DNA from 2 places in the Streptomyces sp. NPDC002044 genome. Region 1 is predicted to be linked to the other one. Evidence: riboswitches for the same ligand, from Rfam matches in the RefSeq annotation. Region 1 holds a riboswitch; the other holds the start of a gene.
The links. Region 1 has a riboswitch for cobalamin ahead of ABT106_RS20510 (ribonucleoside-diphosphate reductase subunit alpha). Riboswitches for the same ligand answer to the same signal wherever they lie in the genome.

Region 1 (7,272 bases):
ATCACCTCGCCGACCGTGTCGCAGGGGGTCCGGGGAAGCGGCCGCTGGATGTACTGGGCCTGGCCGCCGTCCCGGTGCGGCGGGACGACCATCCGGCGCGCGATGGTGTTGGCGACCTCTGCGCCCTGCTCCTGCCGTACGACGTGCAGGCACGCGTCGATTCCGGAGGCCGTGCCCGCCGAGGTGATCACCGGGCCCTCGTCCACGTACAGCACGTCGGGGTCGACCCGCGCCCGCGGGTAGCGGCGGGCGAGGGCTGGGGCGTGCATCCAGTGCGTGGTGCAGCGCCGGTCGTCGAGCAGGCCGGCCGCGCCCAGGATGAAGGCGCCGCTGCACACGCTCAGGACGCGCGCCCCGCGGCCGACGGCCCGGTGCAGGGCGTCCAGCATCGGCCGCGGGTAGTCGCGGGTGGGCGCGTCGCGGTCGGCGGGGAGGCAGATCAGGTCCGCCTCCTCCAGCCGGTCGGGCCCGTGGGGGAGGGTGAGGCTGTAATGGCCGTCGCCGACGGAGAGGGGGTTGTCCTCCATCGCGCAGACGGCGAAGTCGTACGTCGGCAGGCCCATCGCACTGCGGTCGATCCCGAAGACCTCGCAGAAGATGCCCATCTCGAACGGGGCGACCCCGTTCACCACGGCCACGGCCACATTGTTCAGCATGGCTCCAGTGTGGCAGTAATTCGTACTTCCATGACAGTCCTGCCACTGTCCGATGTACGCCGCGATCGCGAGAGTGGAGTCATGAACACGTTCCTCGACTACCTCACCGTCCTCGCCCTCGCGGCGTTCCTCGCCGGCCCGGCCCTCTACGGAGCCCTCGGCGACCACCGCACCGACCGCCAACTCCGCACCGCGCCCCGGGGACGCCCGCGGCATCCGGGGACCGTCCGGGACGCGCGCCCGCGTACGGAGCCCCGCCCGGCGGCGCCCCGCCTCGCCGTGCGGCACGCGCCCGGCCGTTGATCCCGGTCCGGCGCCGTGCCCACAGCAGTGCGTCCCCGCCCCCGGATCTCCCGGGAGCGGGGACGCGTTCACACCGGCCGGGCCGGACCGCTGACGCGGACTAGAAGTCCTCGTCCAGGTCGACCGTGCCCTCGACCGCGACCTGGTAGGCCGACGGGCGGCGCTCGAAGAAGTTCGTCAGCTCCTGCACGCCCTGGAGCTCCATGAAGGAGAACGGGTTCTGCGAGCCGTACACCGGCGGGAAGCCGAGGCGGACCAGGCGCTGGTCCGCGACGCACTCCAGGTACTCGCGCATCGATTCGGTGTTCATGCCCGGCAGGCCGTCGCCGCACAGATCGCGGCCGAACTGCAGCTCCGCCTCCACGGCTTCCCGCAGCATGTCGGTGACCTGCTGCTGAAGAGCGTCATCGAAGAGCTCCGGCTCCTCCTTGCGGACCGTGTCCACGACCTCGAAGGCGAAGTTCATGTGCATGGTTTCATCGCGGAAGACCCAGTTCGTGCCGGTGGCCAGGCCGTGCAGCAGGCCGCGCGAGCGGAACCAGTACACGTACGCGAAGGCGCCGTAGAAGAACAGTCCCTCGATGCACGCGGCGAAGCAGATCAGGTTCAGCAGGAAGCGGCGCCGGTCGGCGGCCGTCTCCAGCCGGTCGATCTTCTCGACCGAGTCCATCCACCTGAAGCAGAACTGCGCCTTCTCGCGGATCGAGGGGATCTCCTCGACCGCGTCGAACGCGGCCGCGCGGTCGTCCGGGTTGGGCAGATAGGTGTCGAGCAGCGTCAGGTAGAACTGGACGTGCACGGCCTCCTCGAACAGCTGGCGCGACAGGTACAGGCGCGCCTCCGGGGAGTTGATGTGCTTGTACAGCGTCAGGACGAGGTTGTTCGAGACGATCGAGTCGCCCGTCGCGAAGAACGCGACCAGCCGGCCGATCATGTGCTGCTCGGAGGGCGTCAGCTTCGCCAGGTCGGCGACGTCCGAGTGGAGGTCGACCTCCTCCACCGTCCACGTGTTCTTGATCGCGTCGCGGTAGCGCTCGTAGAAGTCCGGGTAGCGCATCGGGCGGAGCGTCAGCTCGAAGCCCGGGTCCAGCAGGTTCTTGGTGTCGTTCGAGCTCATTACTGGCAGGCCTCGCAGGACTCGGGGTTCTCAAGGGAGCAGGCCAGCGCGTCGGCGTCGACGGCCTGCGGAAGCGCAGTGGCGGGTGCCGGGACTGCGGCGGTTGCCGGGACGGCCGAACCGGACGCCGCGCGGGCGATCTTCGTCGCCGGGCGCGAGCGCAGGTAGTACGTCGTCTTCAGACCCTGCTTCCAGGCGTACGCGTACATCGAGCTGAGCTTGCCGATGGTGGGCGTCTCCAGGAACAGGTTCAGCGACTGCGACTGGTCGAGGTACGGGGTACGGGCCGCCGCCATGTCGATCAGGCCGCGCTGCGGGATCTCCCACGCCGTGCGGTACAGCTCGCGCACCTCGGCCGGGATCCAGCCGAAGCCCTGGACGGAGCCGCTGGCCTCGCGCAGCGCCTCGCGGGTCTGTGCGTCCCACACGCCGAGCCGCTTCAGCTCGGCCACCAGGTAGGCGTTGACCTGGAGGAACTCACCGCTCAGCGTCTCGCGCTTGAAGAGGTTGGAGACCTGCGGCTCGATGCACTCGTACACGCCCGCGATCGAGGCGATCGTCGCCGTCGGGGCGATGGCGAGGAGCAGCGAGTTGCGCATGCCGGTCTGCGCGATCCGGGCGCGCAGCGCGTCCCAGCGCTCCGGCCAGTTCCGCTCGACCTCGTAGTGGTCGGGGTGCAGCACGCCGCGGGCGGTGCGGGTCTGCTCCCAGGCGGGGAGCGGGCCGTTCTTCTCGGCGAGGTCGCAGGACGCCTCGTACGCGGCGAGCATGATCCGCTCGGAGAGCTTCGTGGACAGCGCCCGCGCCTCGGGGGAGTCGAAGGGCAGCTTCAGCCGGAAGAAGACGTCCTGGAGGCCCATGGCGCCCAGACCCACCGGGCGCCAGCGGGCGTTGGAGCGGCCCGCCTGCTCGGTCGGGTAGAAGTTGATGTCCACCACGCGGTCCAGGAAGGTCACCGCGGTACGGACGGTCTCGTCCAGGCGCTCCCAGTCGATCCGCCCGCTTCCGTCGCCGGCGCCCGCCAGGACGAAGGCGCCCAGGTTGACCGAACCGAGGTTGCAGACGGCGGTCTCGCCGTCGTTGGTGACCTCGATGATCTCGGTGCAGAGGTTGGAGGAGTGGACGACGGTGCCCGGCTCGGCGGTCTGGTTGGCCGTGCGGTTGGAGGCGTCCTTGAAGGTCATCCAGCCCTGGCCGGTCTGCGCGAGGGTGCGCATCATCCGGCCGTACAGCTCGCGGGCGGGAATGGTCTTGCGGGCCAGGCCCGCGGCCTCGGCCGCGCGGTACGCGGCGTCGAAGTCGTCGCCCCACAGGTCCACCAGCTCGGGGACCTCGGCCGGGGAGAACAGCGACCAGTCGGCGTCGGCGTTCACGCGGCGCATGAACTCGTCCGGCACCCAGTGGGCGAGGTTCAGGTTGTGCGTGCGGCGCTGGTCCTCGCCGGTGTTGTCGCGGAGCTCCAGGAACTCCTCGATGTCCGCGTGCCAGGTCTCCAGGTAGACGGCGGCGGCGCCCTTGCGGCGGCCGCCCTGGTTCACGGCGGCGACGGAGGCGTCGAGGGTCTTCAGGAACGGGACGATGCCGTTGGAGTGGCCGTTGGTGCCGCGGATCAGCGAACCGCGGGCGCGGATGCGGGAGTACGAGAGGCCGATGCCGCCGGCGTGCTTGGAGAGGCGGGCGACCTGGTGGTAGCGGTCGTAGATCGAGTCGAGCTCGTCCAGCGGGGAGTCCAGCAGGTAGCAGGAGGACATCTGCGGGTGCCGGGTGCCGGAGTTGAAGAGCGTGGGGGAGGACGGCAGGTAGTCGAGGCGGCTCATCAGCCGGTACAGCGAGGCCACTTCCTCGACGGCCTGGACACTGCCGGTCTCGCTGTCAGGTCCGGTCTCGGCGAGACCGCAGGCCACGCGCAGCATGAAGAACTGCGGGGTCTCCACGACCTGGCGGGTGATCGGGTGGCGCAGCAGGTAGCGGCTGTGCAGGGTGCGCAGGCCGAAGAAGCCGAAGCGGTCGTCGGCGCCCTCGGCGAGGGTGTGCTCGACCAGCGCGTCCAGGCGGGCCGCGTGGGCCTTGACGAACGCGGCGGTGCGGTCGGCGATCAGGCCCTCGCGGTGGCCGACGGCGACGGACGCGGAGAAGGAGGTGGCACCCTGGCCGGCGGCCTCCCCGGCCACGGCCAGCGTCAGCAGGCGGGCGGCGAGGCGGGAGTACGCCGGGTCCTCGGAGATGAGCCCGGCGGCGGCCTCGGTGGCCAGCCCGCGCAGTTCGGCCTCGTCGGCGATGGAGCTGCGGCCGCGCAGCGCGGCGGCGGCGACCCGGCCGGGGTCGGTGTCGGGGAGGTCGGCCGTCAGTTCGGTGAGGGTACGCAGGAGTGCGGCCCCGGGACCTTCGCCAGATCCATGAAGAGCCGTGGACGGAACGGACTCGGCGCGCGGTGCGGAAGGCGCGATGGTCACGGGGGTTGCTCTCCCTCGCTCGGCCCGGTCATCGGCGGGGCGGGGTGCGAGGGGCGCATGCGGGACAGCGCACGCGTCGGCCCGGACAGGGCAGGCAGCTCGCGCACCGCATGGCGTCCACCGGCCCAACCGCGAGGCCCGGACGTATCGGCGCCCGGTTCGGTCGAGCCGGGCGCGCTGTCGGCAGGTCCTCGGACTTGCGGGTACACCAATCGGTGCACTTCATACCGTTGCGGGACAGTTCCGGATTCGCACCGGATTCCCCTGCGGCGACAGCAGCCCTGAGCATACATGTGGGGGCGCCTCTCTGCGGAAGCCCCCACATGTTGTGTCGGCGCGGCTACAGCTTCAGCCGGTACGTCAGCAGGGTGAGGCCCTCGATCGGCGCCCAGTCCCGTTCCGGAGTGCGTTCGAAACCGAGCCGGGAGTAGATCCGGTGGGCCCCGGCCATGCTCCGCTGGGTGGAGAGGACCATCGCGGAAACCCCCTCGATCGCCCGCGCCCGGTCCAGGCAGGCCCGTACGAGCGCCTCGCCGGCGCCCTGCCCGCGGCCGTCGCGGGCCACGGCGAGCATCCGGAACTCGGCCTCGTCCGGGCCGGCGATGTCGGCGAGCGGGCTCCCGGGCGCGGCGAAGGTCACTCCACCGAGGACGCGGCCGCCGCGTTCGGCGACGAGCACCTCGGCCAGGGCGGCCCGGCCGGCCACGTCGCGCAGGACGTTCAGGTAGTGCTCGTTCTCGCTCTCGTCCAGATGCCCGTCGGCGAGGTAGGCCCGCGCCGTGATCTCGCCCAGCTCCGCGTATTCGGCGGGCAGCGCCGCCCTGATCACCATGTCCATGCGGTCGAGTGTGCAGGACGCGTACGGGGCGGCGGAGTGCCGGGCGGGCGGGCCGGGCGGGCGGGCCGGCCCCCCGTCGCGGCGCCGGAAGCCGAAGGCCCCGCCGCGAGGAGCGGCGGGGCCTTCGGGGCGGGGCGCCCTCGGGGCGAGCGGGTCAGCAGCAGCGGAAGCCGTCGCGGGGGTCCGCCTCCCGGGCGTCGGTGCGGGCCCGTTCGAAGGCCCGGCGGGTCGGGACCGCGGCGTCGGGGTCGTGGGAGCGGGCGTGGGCGACGTACCGGTCGTAGGCGGCCTCGCCGGAGAACTCCCGTACGAAGTACCGCGCCCGGGCCAGCGCCCGGCGCAGCCGCCCGGCACCGCTGCGGCCCGTACCGGCGCGGCCGGGCGCCGCCCGGCTCACGCGACCGGCTCCTTCGCCCGGCCGCCGCCCGAGTCCAGGCCCGCGGCCGTGAGCTCGGCGCGCTCCTCGGCGGTCGGGACGAGCCCGGCCGGGGCGACGATCTTCGACTCGGTCCACGGGACCTCGGAGAGCTTCACGGACGCCGGGTCGGCGATCGCCTTGAAGCAGGTCCGGGCGGCGTCCAGCAGCACGACGATGATCAGGACGGCGAAGAGCACGCACAGCACGCCGTCCACCGTGGCGTTGGTGACCACGGTCTCCATCTCGCCCATGGTCTTCGCGGGCGGCAGGACCTTGTCGGCGTCGATGCCGGCCTGGTACTTGTCGCGCTGCGCGAAGAAGCCGACCTTCACGTCCTCCGAGAAGATCTTCTGGTAGCTCGCGGTGAGCGTGACGGCCACGTCCCACGCCAGCGGCACGCCCGTCACCCAGGCCCACTTGAGCCGGCCGGACTTGACGAGGAGGGTGGTGCAGACGGCCAGGGCGACCGCCGCGAGCAGCTGGTTCGCGATGCCGAACAGCGGGAAGAGCTGGTTGATGCCGCCCAGCGGGTCCTTGACGCCGACCCACAGGAAGTAACCCCAGCCGCCGACGACGATGGCGCTGGCGAACCACACGCCGGGCTTCCAGCTGACGTCCTTGAAGGACTTGTGGACGTTGCCGAGGGTGTCCTGCAGCATGAACCGGCCGACGCGGGTGCCCGCGTCGACGGTGGTCAGGATGAACAGTGCCTCGAACATGATGGCGAAGTGGTACCAGAAGGCCTTCATGCCGGCGCCGCCGATGACGGCCGAGAAGATCTCCGACATCCCGAGTGCGAAGGTCGGCGCTCCACCCGTACGGGAGAGCAGACTGGTCTCCTCGACGTCCTTCGCGGCCTGCGCGAGGGCTTCCGGGCTGATGGCGAAGCCGAAGTTCGTCACCGCCTGCGAGGCGGTCTCGACGGTGGTGCCGATGACGCCGGGGGGCGAGTTCACGGCGAAGAACAGGCCGGGCTCGATGATGCAGGCCGCGATCATCGCCATGATGGCGACGAAGGACTCGGTCAGCATGGCGCCGTAGCCGATGACCCGTACCTGGGTCTCCTTCTGGATCATCTTCGGGGTGGTGCCGGAGGCGACCAGCGAGTGGAATCCGGACAGGGCCCCGCACGCGATGGTGATGAACACGAACGGGAACATCGAGCCGGCGAAGACCGGGCCGTCGCCGCGGGCGGCGAACTCGGTGACCGCGGGCATCTTCAGGGTGGGCATCGAGATGACCACGCCCAGTGCGAGCAGCGCGATCGTGCCGACCTTCATGAAGGTGGAGAGGTAGTCGCGGGGCGCGAGCAGCATCCACACCGGCAGGACCGAGGCGACGAAACCGTACGCGACCATCCAGACGACGAGCGTCTCCTTCTCCAGGGTGAAGGTCCCGGCGAGGGAGGACTCGGCGACCCAGCCGCCCGCGACGATCGCGAGCAGCAGCAGCGCGACCCCTATGAGGGAGACCTCGGTGACCCGGCC
Region 2 (7,272 bases), on a different contig from region 1:
CGCCCGCATCCCGGTCGGCGGCGGCCCGCACGGGCTCGCCGTGTACCCGCAGCCCGGCCGCTACTCGCTCGGCCACACCGGCATCTTCCGCTGAGCCGGCCACCCCGGCCCCCACGTGCGGGCGCGGCGGCGCCCCGGGGGCTCGCACAGCTCCCGGGACACCGCCGTCCGTCCGCCCGTCCGCCGACGGGCGGCGCTTTGCTACCAGGCGACCGGCAGTCGCTCGGGCAGCCGCTTGATGAAGCCCGTACGCCAGACGAGGTTCTCCGCCGGCACCGCGAGGCGCAGCCCGGGCAGCCGCTCGACCAGCACCTCCAGCGCGATCTCGGCGTGCGCCCGGCCCAGCGCGGAGGCCGGGCAGAAGTGCCGGCCCGCGCCGAAGGCGAGGTGGGGGTTCGCGCTCTCGCGCTCCAGGTCCAGCACGTCCGGGTTCTCGAAGGCCGCCGGATCGAAGTTGGCGCCCTCCAGCAGGACGAGCACCAGCTCGCCCTCCTTCACCAGGACGTCGCCGACCTGTACGTCGGCCGTCGCCAGGCGCGGCAGGCCGTCACCGACCGACAGGTTCCAGCGCAGCAGTTCGTCCACGGCCCCGCCCAGCCGCTCGGGGTGCGCGCGCAGGTACCCGATCAGCTCGGGCCGCTGGAGCAGCGCGAGGACCGCGAGCACCAGGAAGGCGGAGGTGGAGACCGCGCCCGCCCCGAAGAGCGAGACGGCGACGGTCGCGAACATCTCGTCGGTCAGGTGGGCCGACTCCGGGTCCGCCTCCTTCAGATCGGCGAACCGGCCGAGGAGCCCCGTACGCTCCTCGGCCGGCAGCGCGAGCTGGACCTTCAGCTGTCCGGCGAAGTAGCCGACGTCCTTGTACCAGTTGAGCGCCGAGTCGGCGAACGGTTCGCGCGCGGTCATGAACGCGACGTCCAGCCCCGACATCAGCCGGCGCCAGTCCTCGAAGGGCACCCCGAGCACCATGGCGTGCAGCGCCGCCGAGAAGGGGTCGGCGAACCCCGCTCGGAGGTCGGCCGGGCCGCCCTCGGCCAGCAACTGGTCGACCAGCTCGCCGGCCGTGGCGCGCAGCCGTTCCTGGAGCCCCTTCTGGCGCGGGTTGAGCGCCTTCATCACGGCGTTGCGCAGGCCCGCGCTGTTGATGTTGCCCATGTTGTTGACGACCTCGGGCGGGATCGTCAGCGCGTACTGGCGCGGGACGCCGGCGTTGGCCGTGTCCTTGAGGCTGAACCTCTCGTCCTCCAGCACCTGCTTGGCCAGCGCGTAGCTGCTCACCAGCCAGGCCGGGTCCCCGGTGAGGGTGCGGACCCTGGCGACGGGAGCCTTCTCGCGCAGCCACGCGCACTCCTCGGGGAGCACGTCACCGCGCCGTGAGAGCGGGAAGTCGAGGAGCGGCTCGTGCTCCCGGCTCTCCTGGCCCTCAAGCTGCTCGACGCTCATCGGTGGTCCTCTCGGTCGGTGCGGTGTGCTGCGGTGCGGTGTTCCGCGCCGCGGTGTGCGGGGGCGCGGTGTGCTGCGGCGCCGGGCCCGCGACGGCCGCGGCCTCGGGGCGTACGACGGCGTACGCCTGGTTGCGGGTCGCGCGCAGGCCCCCGCCGCGGGCGAAGAGGACGTCGGTCAGCGGCATCTTGACGTGGTAGGCCGCCACCGAGGACGGCACGTCGAGAATGCTCGGGGTGTCCACGAAGAACGGCAGCTCGGCGGCCATGTAATCGAAACAGACCTGCAACTGTGCGTCCGTGATCGATTCACCTTCCGGCAACTTGGAGCCGATGAAGTGAAGGGCCATCTTCTCGCAGCCCTTGCGGAATTCGTCGTCGGTCTCCAGGAAATGCAGGACGCGCCGGTGCAGGAGTTGGTACACGGGGTTCGACTGGAACTCGGAAAGTGCCCGCACACGGATTTCGACTTGCGGAGGTCCTGATTCCTCCACGCCCTTGAGAATCCGTCGCCGGACCGCCTTGATTTCCTTCGCGGCGCGCTTCTCCGCATGGTCCCTCGTATAGCCGAAGGCGGCGAACATGCGGTCGACGTGCAGGTCTGCGTAGACGAAGTCGACCTGTGCGAAGCGGGCCGTGGCCCACTGGGCGAGATGGGTGATGCGCTCGGAGCTGAAGTAGCTGTTTCCCGGACTCACTCCGATGAGCACATGGTCGCCGTCTTCCCAGATATGGCGGCAGGTGCGGGTGAAGGGCAGAACTTCGAATGATGCGTCAGCTGTGATCGTCACCTGTGTGATCGCCCTTGTTGCCGCTTGTCCCTGGGAGCCCTGCGCTCCCGGTGTGGCGGCAATGTCAGTACGTTATGCCGTGATCCCGGAGCGTGACAAGAGCGGGCCGGATTTCTTGGCTGGAATTCTCACTTCCGTATGACGGAAGAGTAATTTGGATATCTTTCTGCCGCTCGAACGGGACCCCCGGCGAAGGCGCCTGCGAGGGGCGGCTACCCTGAGCCGGTCAACAAGCACGAAGAAGGGGTGGACCCAGTGGCCGACATCGAGAGCGCACGGGCGACGTTCGACAAGTTCGACGTGAACGGTGACGGATTCGTCACGGCCGACGAGTACAGCGCCGCCATGAGGGCGATGGGCGACGCGTACGTCACCGGCGCGGTCGCCGACGCCGTGCTCGCCTCCAAGGACGCGAACCGCGACGGCCTGCTGAGCTTCGACGAGTTCTGGGCCTCCCTGAACAAGTAGCCCGCCGCGCGCCCCCGCCCCGCCTGCCGGGGCCGGGGCGTCGTCAGTTCCCGGGGCCGGGGGAGCCCTCCATGTCCCCGACCTCGGCCAGCGCCTCCTCCAGCCAGGTCAGCCAGAACGTCTCCAGGGCGATCCCGCCGTGCAGGACGAGCCGGCGCAGCCGGTCCTGCACCGCGTCCCGCCCCGGCGGGAAGTCCTTCTCCTCGATGGCCCCGTACTGCTCCAACTGCCGCCGGTGCAGCTCCAGATGGCGCCGCAGTTCGGGGCCGAGCCCCTGCGGCCCGACGACCCCCGCCGCGCGGATCCGCAGCAGCAGGGGGTCGCGCACCGGCTTCGGGTCCTGGCTCTCGCGGACCCACCGCGCCAGCTCCGCGCCGCCGGCGGGCAGCACCTCGTATTCCTTCTTCTTCCCCCGTACGGGCACCTCGCTGGGCAGCTCCCGGATCAGCCCGGACTCCTCCAGCCGGCCCAGCTCGCGGTAGATCTGCTGGTGCGTCGCCGACCAGAAGTACCCGATCGACCTGTCGAAGCGCCGGGTCAGCTCCAGCCCCGACGAGGGCTTCTCGAGCAGGGCGGTGAGGATGGCGTGCGGCAGGGACATGGCGTCATCCTAGGTTTGCCCCGGTGCCGTCACGCCCCCGGGCGGACCCCGCCGGCGGCCGGCCAGCCGGCCAGCTCCTCCGGGACCCGCGGGCCGGGGGAGTCCGCGCCGAGCAGGCCGTGCGCGCGCAGGAACGCCGTCACCGCCGGGGACCAGGCCGGGCGCAGCCCCGCCGACTTCAGCAGCTCCGGATCCGAGAGGAGCACCGGCGCCGGACCCGTGCGGATGCCCGCCGGGGTCAGGACCGCCGCGTCGTCGGCCCAGCGGACCGCCAGCTCCACGTCGTGGGTGGCCATCACCACGGTGGTGCCCGCGGCCCGCAGCCCCGCCAGGACGTCCAGCAGCCGCTGCTGCCCGTCCGGGTCCAGCCCGGCCGTCGGCTCGTCCAGGATCAGGACGCGCGGCGCCATCGCCACCGCCCCCGCGATGGCCGCCCGCTTGCGCTGCCCGTACGAGAGCAGGTGCGTCGGGCGGTCCCGCAACGCCGTGATGTCCAGGGCCGCCAGCGCCGCGCCCACCCGGGCGCGGACCTCGGGCTCCGGCAGACCGAGGTTCATCGGACCGAACGACACGTCCTGCTCCACGGAGGCCGCGAACAGCTGGTCGTCCGGGTCCTGCACCACCAGCTGGACCGACGTCCGCAGCCGGGTCAGCCCGGCGCGGCCGTGACCTACCTCCGCACCGTCGAGCAGCAGCGCGCCCGAGCCCGGCCGCAGGCCCCCGCTCAGCAGGCGCATCAGCGTGGTCTTGCCGCTGCCGTTGCGCCCCAGCAGCACCAGGGCGCGGCCCTCGGGGATCGCGAAGTCCACGCCGGACAGCACCTCGGGGCCGTCCTCGTAGGCGTAGCCCGCGCCGGCCAGTTCCACCAGCGGCTTCACAGGTACAGCTCCTTCAGTACGAGGGTCAGGGCGACCAGGGAGGCGAGCAGGGCGGCCGTCCCGGCCAGGAACCGCCGGGACAGCGCCGTCTCGGGCACCAGCACGCGCAGCGTGCCGTCGTAGCCGCGCCCGGCCAGCCCCGACTGGAGCCGCGCCGCGCGGTCGAAGGCCCGGACGAACGAGGTCGCGGCGAGCCCGGCGACCGAACGCCACGCCGCCGCCCGCCCGGTGTTGCCGAGGCGGGCCGCCTGGGCCTGGCGTACGCGGGCCAGGGAGTCGAGCAGCAGGAAACCGATCCGGTACATGACCAGGGCCACGTCCACGACCGGGGCCGGCACCCCGGCCCGGACCAGCCGCGGCAGCAGGTCCGAGACGGGGGTGGTGAAGGCGAACAGCAGCACCCCCAGGGAGGCCGCGGAGGTCCGCAGCAGCAGTTCGCCCGCGTGCCGGGGGCCGTCGGGGGCCAGCGCGACGAACCCCGCCGGGCCGCCCACGGAGAACAGCAGCGGCAGCGCCCCGGTGAAGCAGAAGCCCAGCGGGATCCGGAACGCCCGCCACAGCTGCCGCCCCGCCACCCCGGCGGGGCCCAGCAGCAGGGCGAGGGTCGCCGCGGCGACCAGCGGCCCGCCGGGCCACGGCGGCAGGCACACCGCCGTGACCGTCAGGCCCACCCCGAGCACCGCCTTCTCCAGCGGATGGCGGCGGCGCCAGCGGCTGCCGTGCGCCGCCGCGTCGATCGGCAGCACCGCCTACGACTGCGCGGAGGCGTCGGGCGCGGTGGCGCCGGTGGCGCCCGCCGCGGCGGCACCCTGGCGGCGCCCCTTGCGGACCCCGAAGTAGTACGCGAGCACGCCCGCGCCGAGCGCCGCCTGCAGGGCGAACAGCGCCGACTCGATCTCCCCGGAAGGGGGTTCGTACAGCGGCGTGAACCACGGCTCGTAGTCCGGCTTCAGCTCGGTGATGGCCGTCTCCGCCTGCGCGTCGGCGCCCGCGAACGGCTCTTCCTTGCCCTCGCCCAGTCCCAGCGCGAGCGGGAGCACGGCCAGCGCCGCGACCAGGAGCAGCAGCAGGGTGTTGATCTTCGCGTTCCGGCTCATCAGACCGTCGCCTCCCGCTTGGTCTTGCCGGACGTGAGCTTCGCGACGCCGAGCCGGATCAGGTCCGACTTGCTGGACTGCATCAGCAGCCGTACGACGAGCACGGTCAGCAGGCCCTCGCTTACCGCGAGCGGGATCTGCGTCAGCGCGAAGATCTCACCGAACTTCACCAGCGAGCCGGTGAAGCCGGTGGCCTGGTCGGGGAAGGCCAGCGCCAGCTGGACGGAGGTGACGCAGTAGGTGACCAGGTCGGCGAAGAAGGCACCGGAGAACACGGCGACCATCAGCGGCGCGCCGGTCCCGCGCAGCAGGCGGTAGACGGCGTACCCGGCCCAGGGTCCGGCGATGGCCATCGAGAAGACGTTCGCGCCGAGGGTGGTGAGCCCGCCGTGCGCCAGCAGCAGCGCCTGGAACAGCAGGGTGATCGTCCCCAGCACCGCCATGACCGGCGGCCGGAAGAGGATCGCTCCGAGCCCCGTTCCGGTGGGGTGCGAGCAGCTGCCCGTCACCGAGGGGATCTTCAGGGCGGACAGGACGAACGTGAACGCTCCGGCCGCACCGAGCAGCAGCGTGCTCTCCGGGTTGGCCTTGACCTCGCGGGTCAGGGCGCGGACCCCGTGTACGACAAAGGGAGCGGACGCGGCGCCCCAGGCGACCGCGTGCAAGGGGGGCAGAAACCCCTCGGCTATATGCATGAGTAGAGACCTCTCCAGCACCTCGTGGATGGACGACGCGCCTCGGCCGGTCTCCTGGCTCACGGGTGCTGATGCCCGGGCTCCGCCTTCCCGGGGCCGAGCGGTCACCCGCACGACGCCCAGTGGCTTCCCGTAGGAGTGGAGCCGGACTTCCCGATCACAGTGGCGAGGGCCGCACCGGTTTTTCACCGGTTTCCCGAACACCAAGGCCCGATGACCCTAGTCGGCCGCGCGGACCGGTCACAACCCGCCCCTCGCGGGCGCCGTCCGCTGGCGCTCCGGCCGGGGCCCGGACAGGGTGGGAGCGTGCCTGCCGATGATGAAACCCCGACCCCGCCCGACTACTCGGGCCTGTCCGCCGTCTACGTGAACTGCACGCTCAAGCGATCACCCGAGGCCAGCAACACCGACGGCCTGATCGCCCGGAGCCGCGCGGTCATGGAGGCGGCCGGCGCCCGGACCTCGGTCATCCGCGCCGTCGACCACGACATCGCGACCGGCGTCTGGCCGGACATGACCGAGCACGGCTGGGAGAGCGACCAGTGGCCGGTCCTCTACAGCCGGATCATGGACGCCGACATCCTCGTGCTGTGCGGGCCGATCTGGCTCGGTGACAACAGCTCCGTGATGAAGCGGGTCATCGAGCGGCTCTACGCCTGCTCCTCCCTGCTGAACGAGAAGGGCCAGTACGCGTACTACGGGCGCGTCGGCGGCGCGCTGATCACCGGCAACGAGGACGGCGTCAAGCACTGCGCCATGAACGTCCTCTACAGCCTCCAGCACCTGGGCTACGCGATCCCGCCCCAGGCCGACGCGGGCTGGATCGGCGAGGCCGGCCCCGGGCCCTCCTACCTGGACCCGGGCTCCGGCGGCCCCGAGAACGACTTCACCAACCGGAACACCGCCTTCATGTCCTGGAACCTGATGCACCTGGCAGCCCTGCTCAAGCGGGCGGGCGGCATGCCGGCCCACGGGAACCAGCGCTCGCTGTGGGACGCGGGCTGCCGGTTCGACTTCCCCAACCCCGAGCACCGCTGAGGCACGGGGCCCGGGGACGGCGGCGCCGCCCCCCGGGCCCCGGCCCGGTCAGCACACGTTGGGGTGCGCGATGTCCAGCACCAGCCGCTCGGGCGCGTGCAGGACGCTGGTGGAGTAGGCGGGCTTGGTGTCGAAGGCGGCGCCGAAGGTCACGTACCCCTCGTAGTCGCCGGTCATGGCGAGGCCCTTGAGCTTGCTGAGGTAGATCTTCTGCAGACGCGGGCCCTGGTAGACGTTCTGCCCCGCGTCGTCGTGACCGGCG

Region 2: another riboswitch for cobalamin. It lies ahead of ABT106_RS07725 (energy-coupling factor ABC transporter permease); the one in region 1 lies ahead of ABT106_RS20510 (ribonucleoside-diphosphate reductase subunit alpha).

The regions. Positions count from the first base shown of each region.
Region 1 is NZ_JBEOXU010000082.1:16,563-23,834, forward strand. It holds gene ABT106_RS20495 (helix-turn-helix domain-containing protein) at 1-656, opposite strand, end outside; gene ABT106_RS20500 (hypothetical protein) at 738-959, shown strand; gene ABT106_RS20505 (ribonucleotide-diphosphate reductase subunit beta) at 1,060-2,076, opposite strand; gene ABT106_RS20510 (ribonucleoside-diphosphate reductase subunit alpha) at 2,076-4,529, opposite strand; cobalamin riboswitch at 4,695-4,828, opposite strand; gene ABT106_RS20515 (GNAT family N-acetyltransferase) at 4,870-5,367, opposite strand; gene ABT106_RS20520 (CstA-like transporter-associated (seleno)protein) at 5,522-5,710, opposite strand; gene ABT106_RS20525 (carbon starvation CstA family protein) at 5,761-7,272, opposite strand, start outside.
Region 2 is NZ_JBEOXU010000019.1:24,092-31,363, forward strand. It holds gene ABT106_RS07685 (YncE family protein) at 1-94, shown strand, start outside; gene ABT106_RS07690 (cytochrome P450) at 202-1,443, opposite strand; gene ABT106_RS07695 (tRNA-dependent cyclodipeptide synthase) at 1,424-2,233, opposite strand; gene ABT106_RS07700 (EF-hand domain-containing protein) at 2,489-2,701, shown strand; gene ABT106_RS07705 (PadR family transcriptional regulator) at 2,745-3,302, opposite strand; gene ABT106_RS07710 (ATP-binding cassette domain-containing protein) at 3,332-4,180, opposite strand; gene cbiQ (cobalt ECF transporter T component CbiQ) at 4,177-4,926, opposite strand; gene ABT106_RS07720 (energy-coupling factor ABC transporter substrate-binding protein) at 4,930-5,277, opposite strand; gene ABT106_RS07725 (energy-coupling factor ABC transporter permease) at 5,277-5,972, opposite strand; cobalamin riboswitch at 6,000-6,195, opposite strand; gene ABT106_RS07730 (flavodoxin family protein) at 6,279-7,010, shown strand; gene ABT106_RS07735 (AMIN-like domain-containing (lipo)protein) at 7,059-7,272, opposite strand, start outside.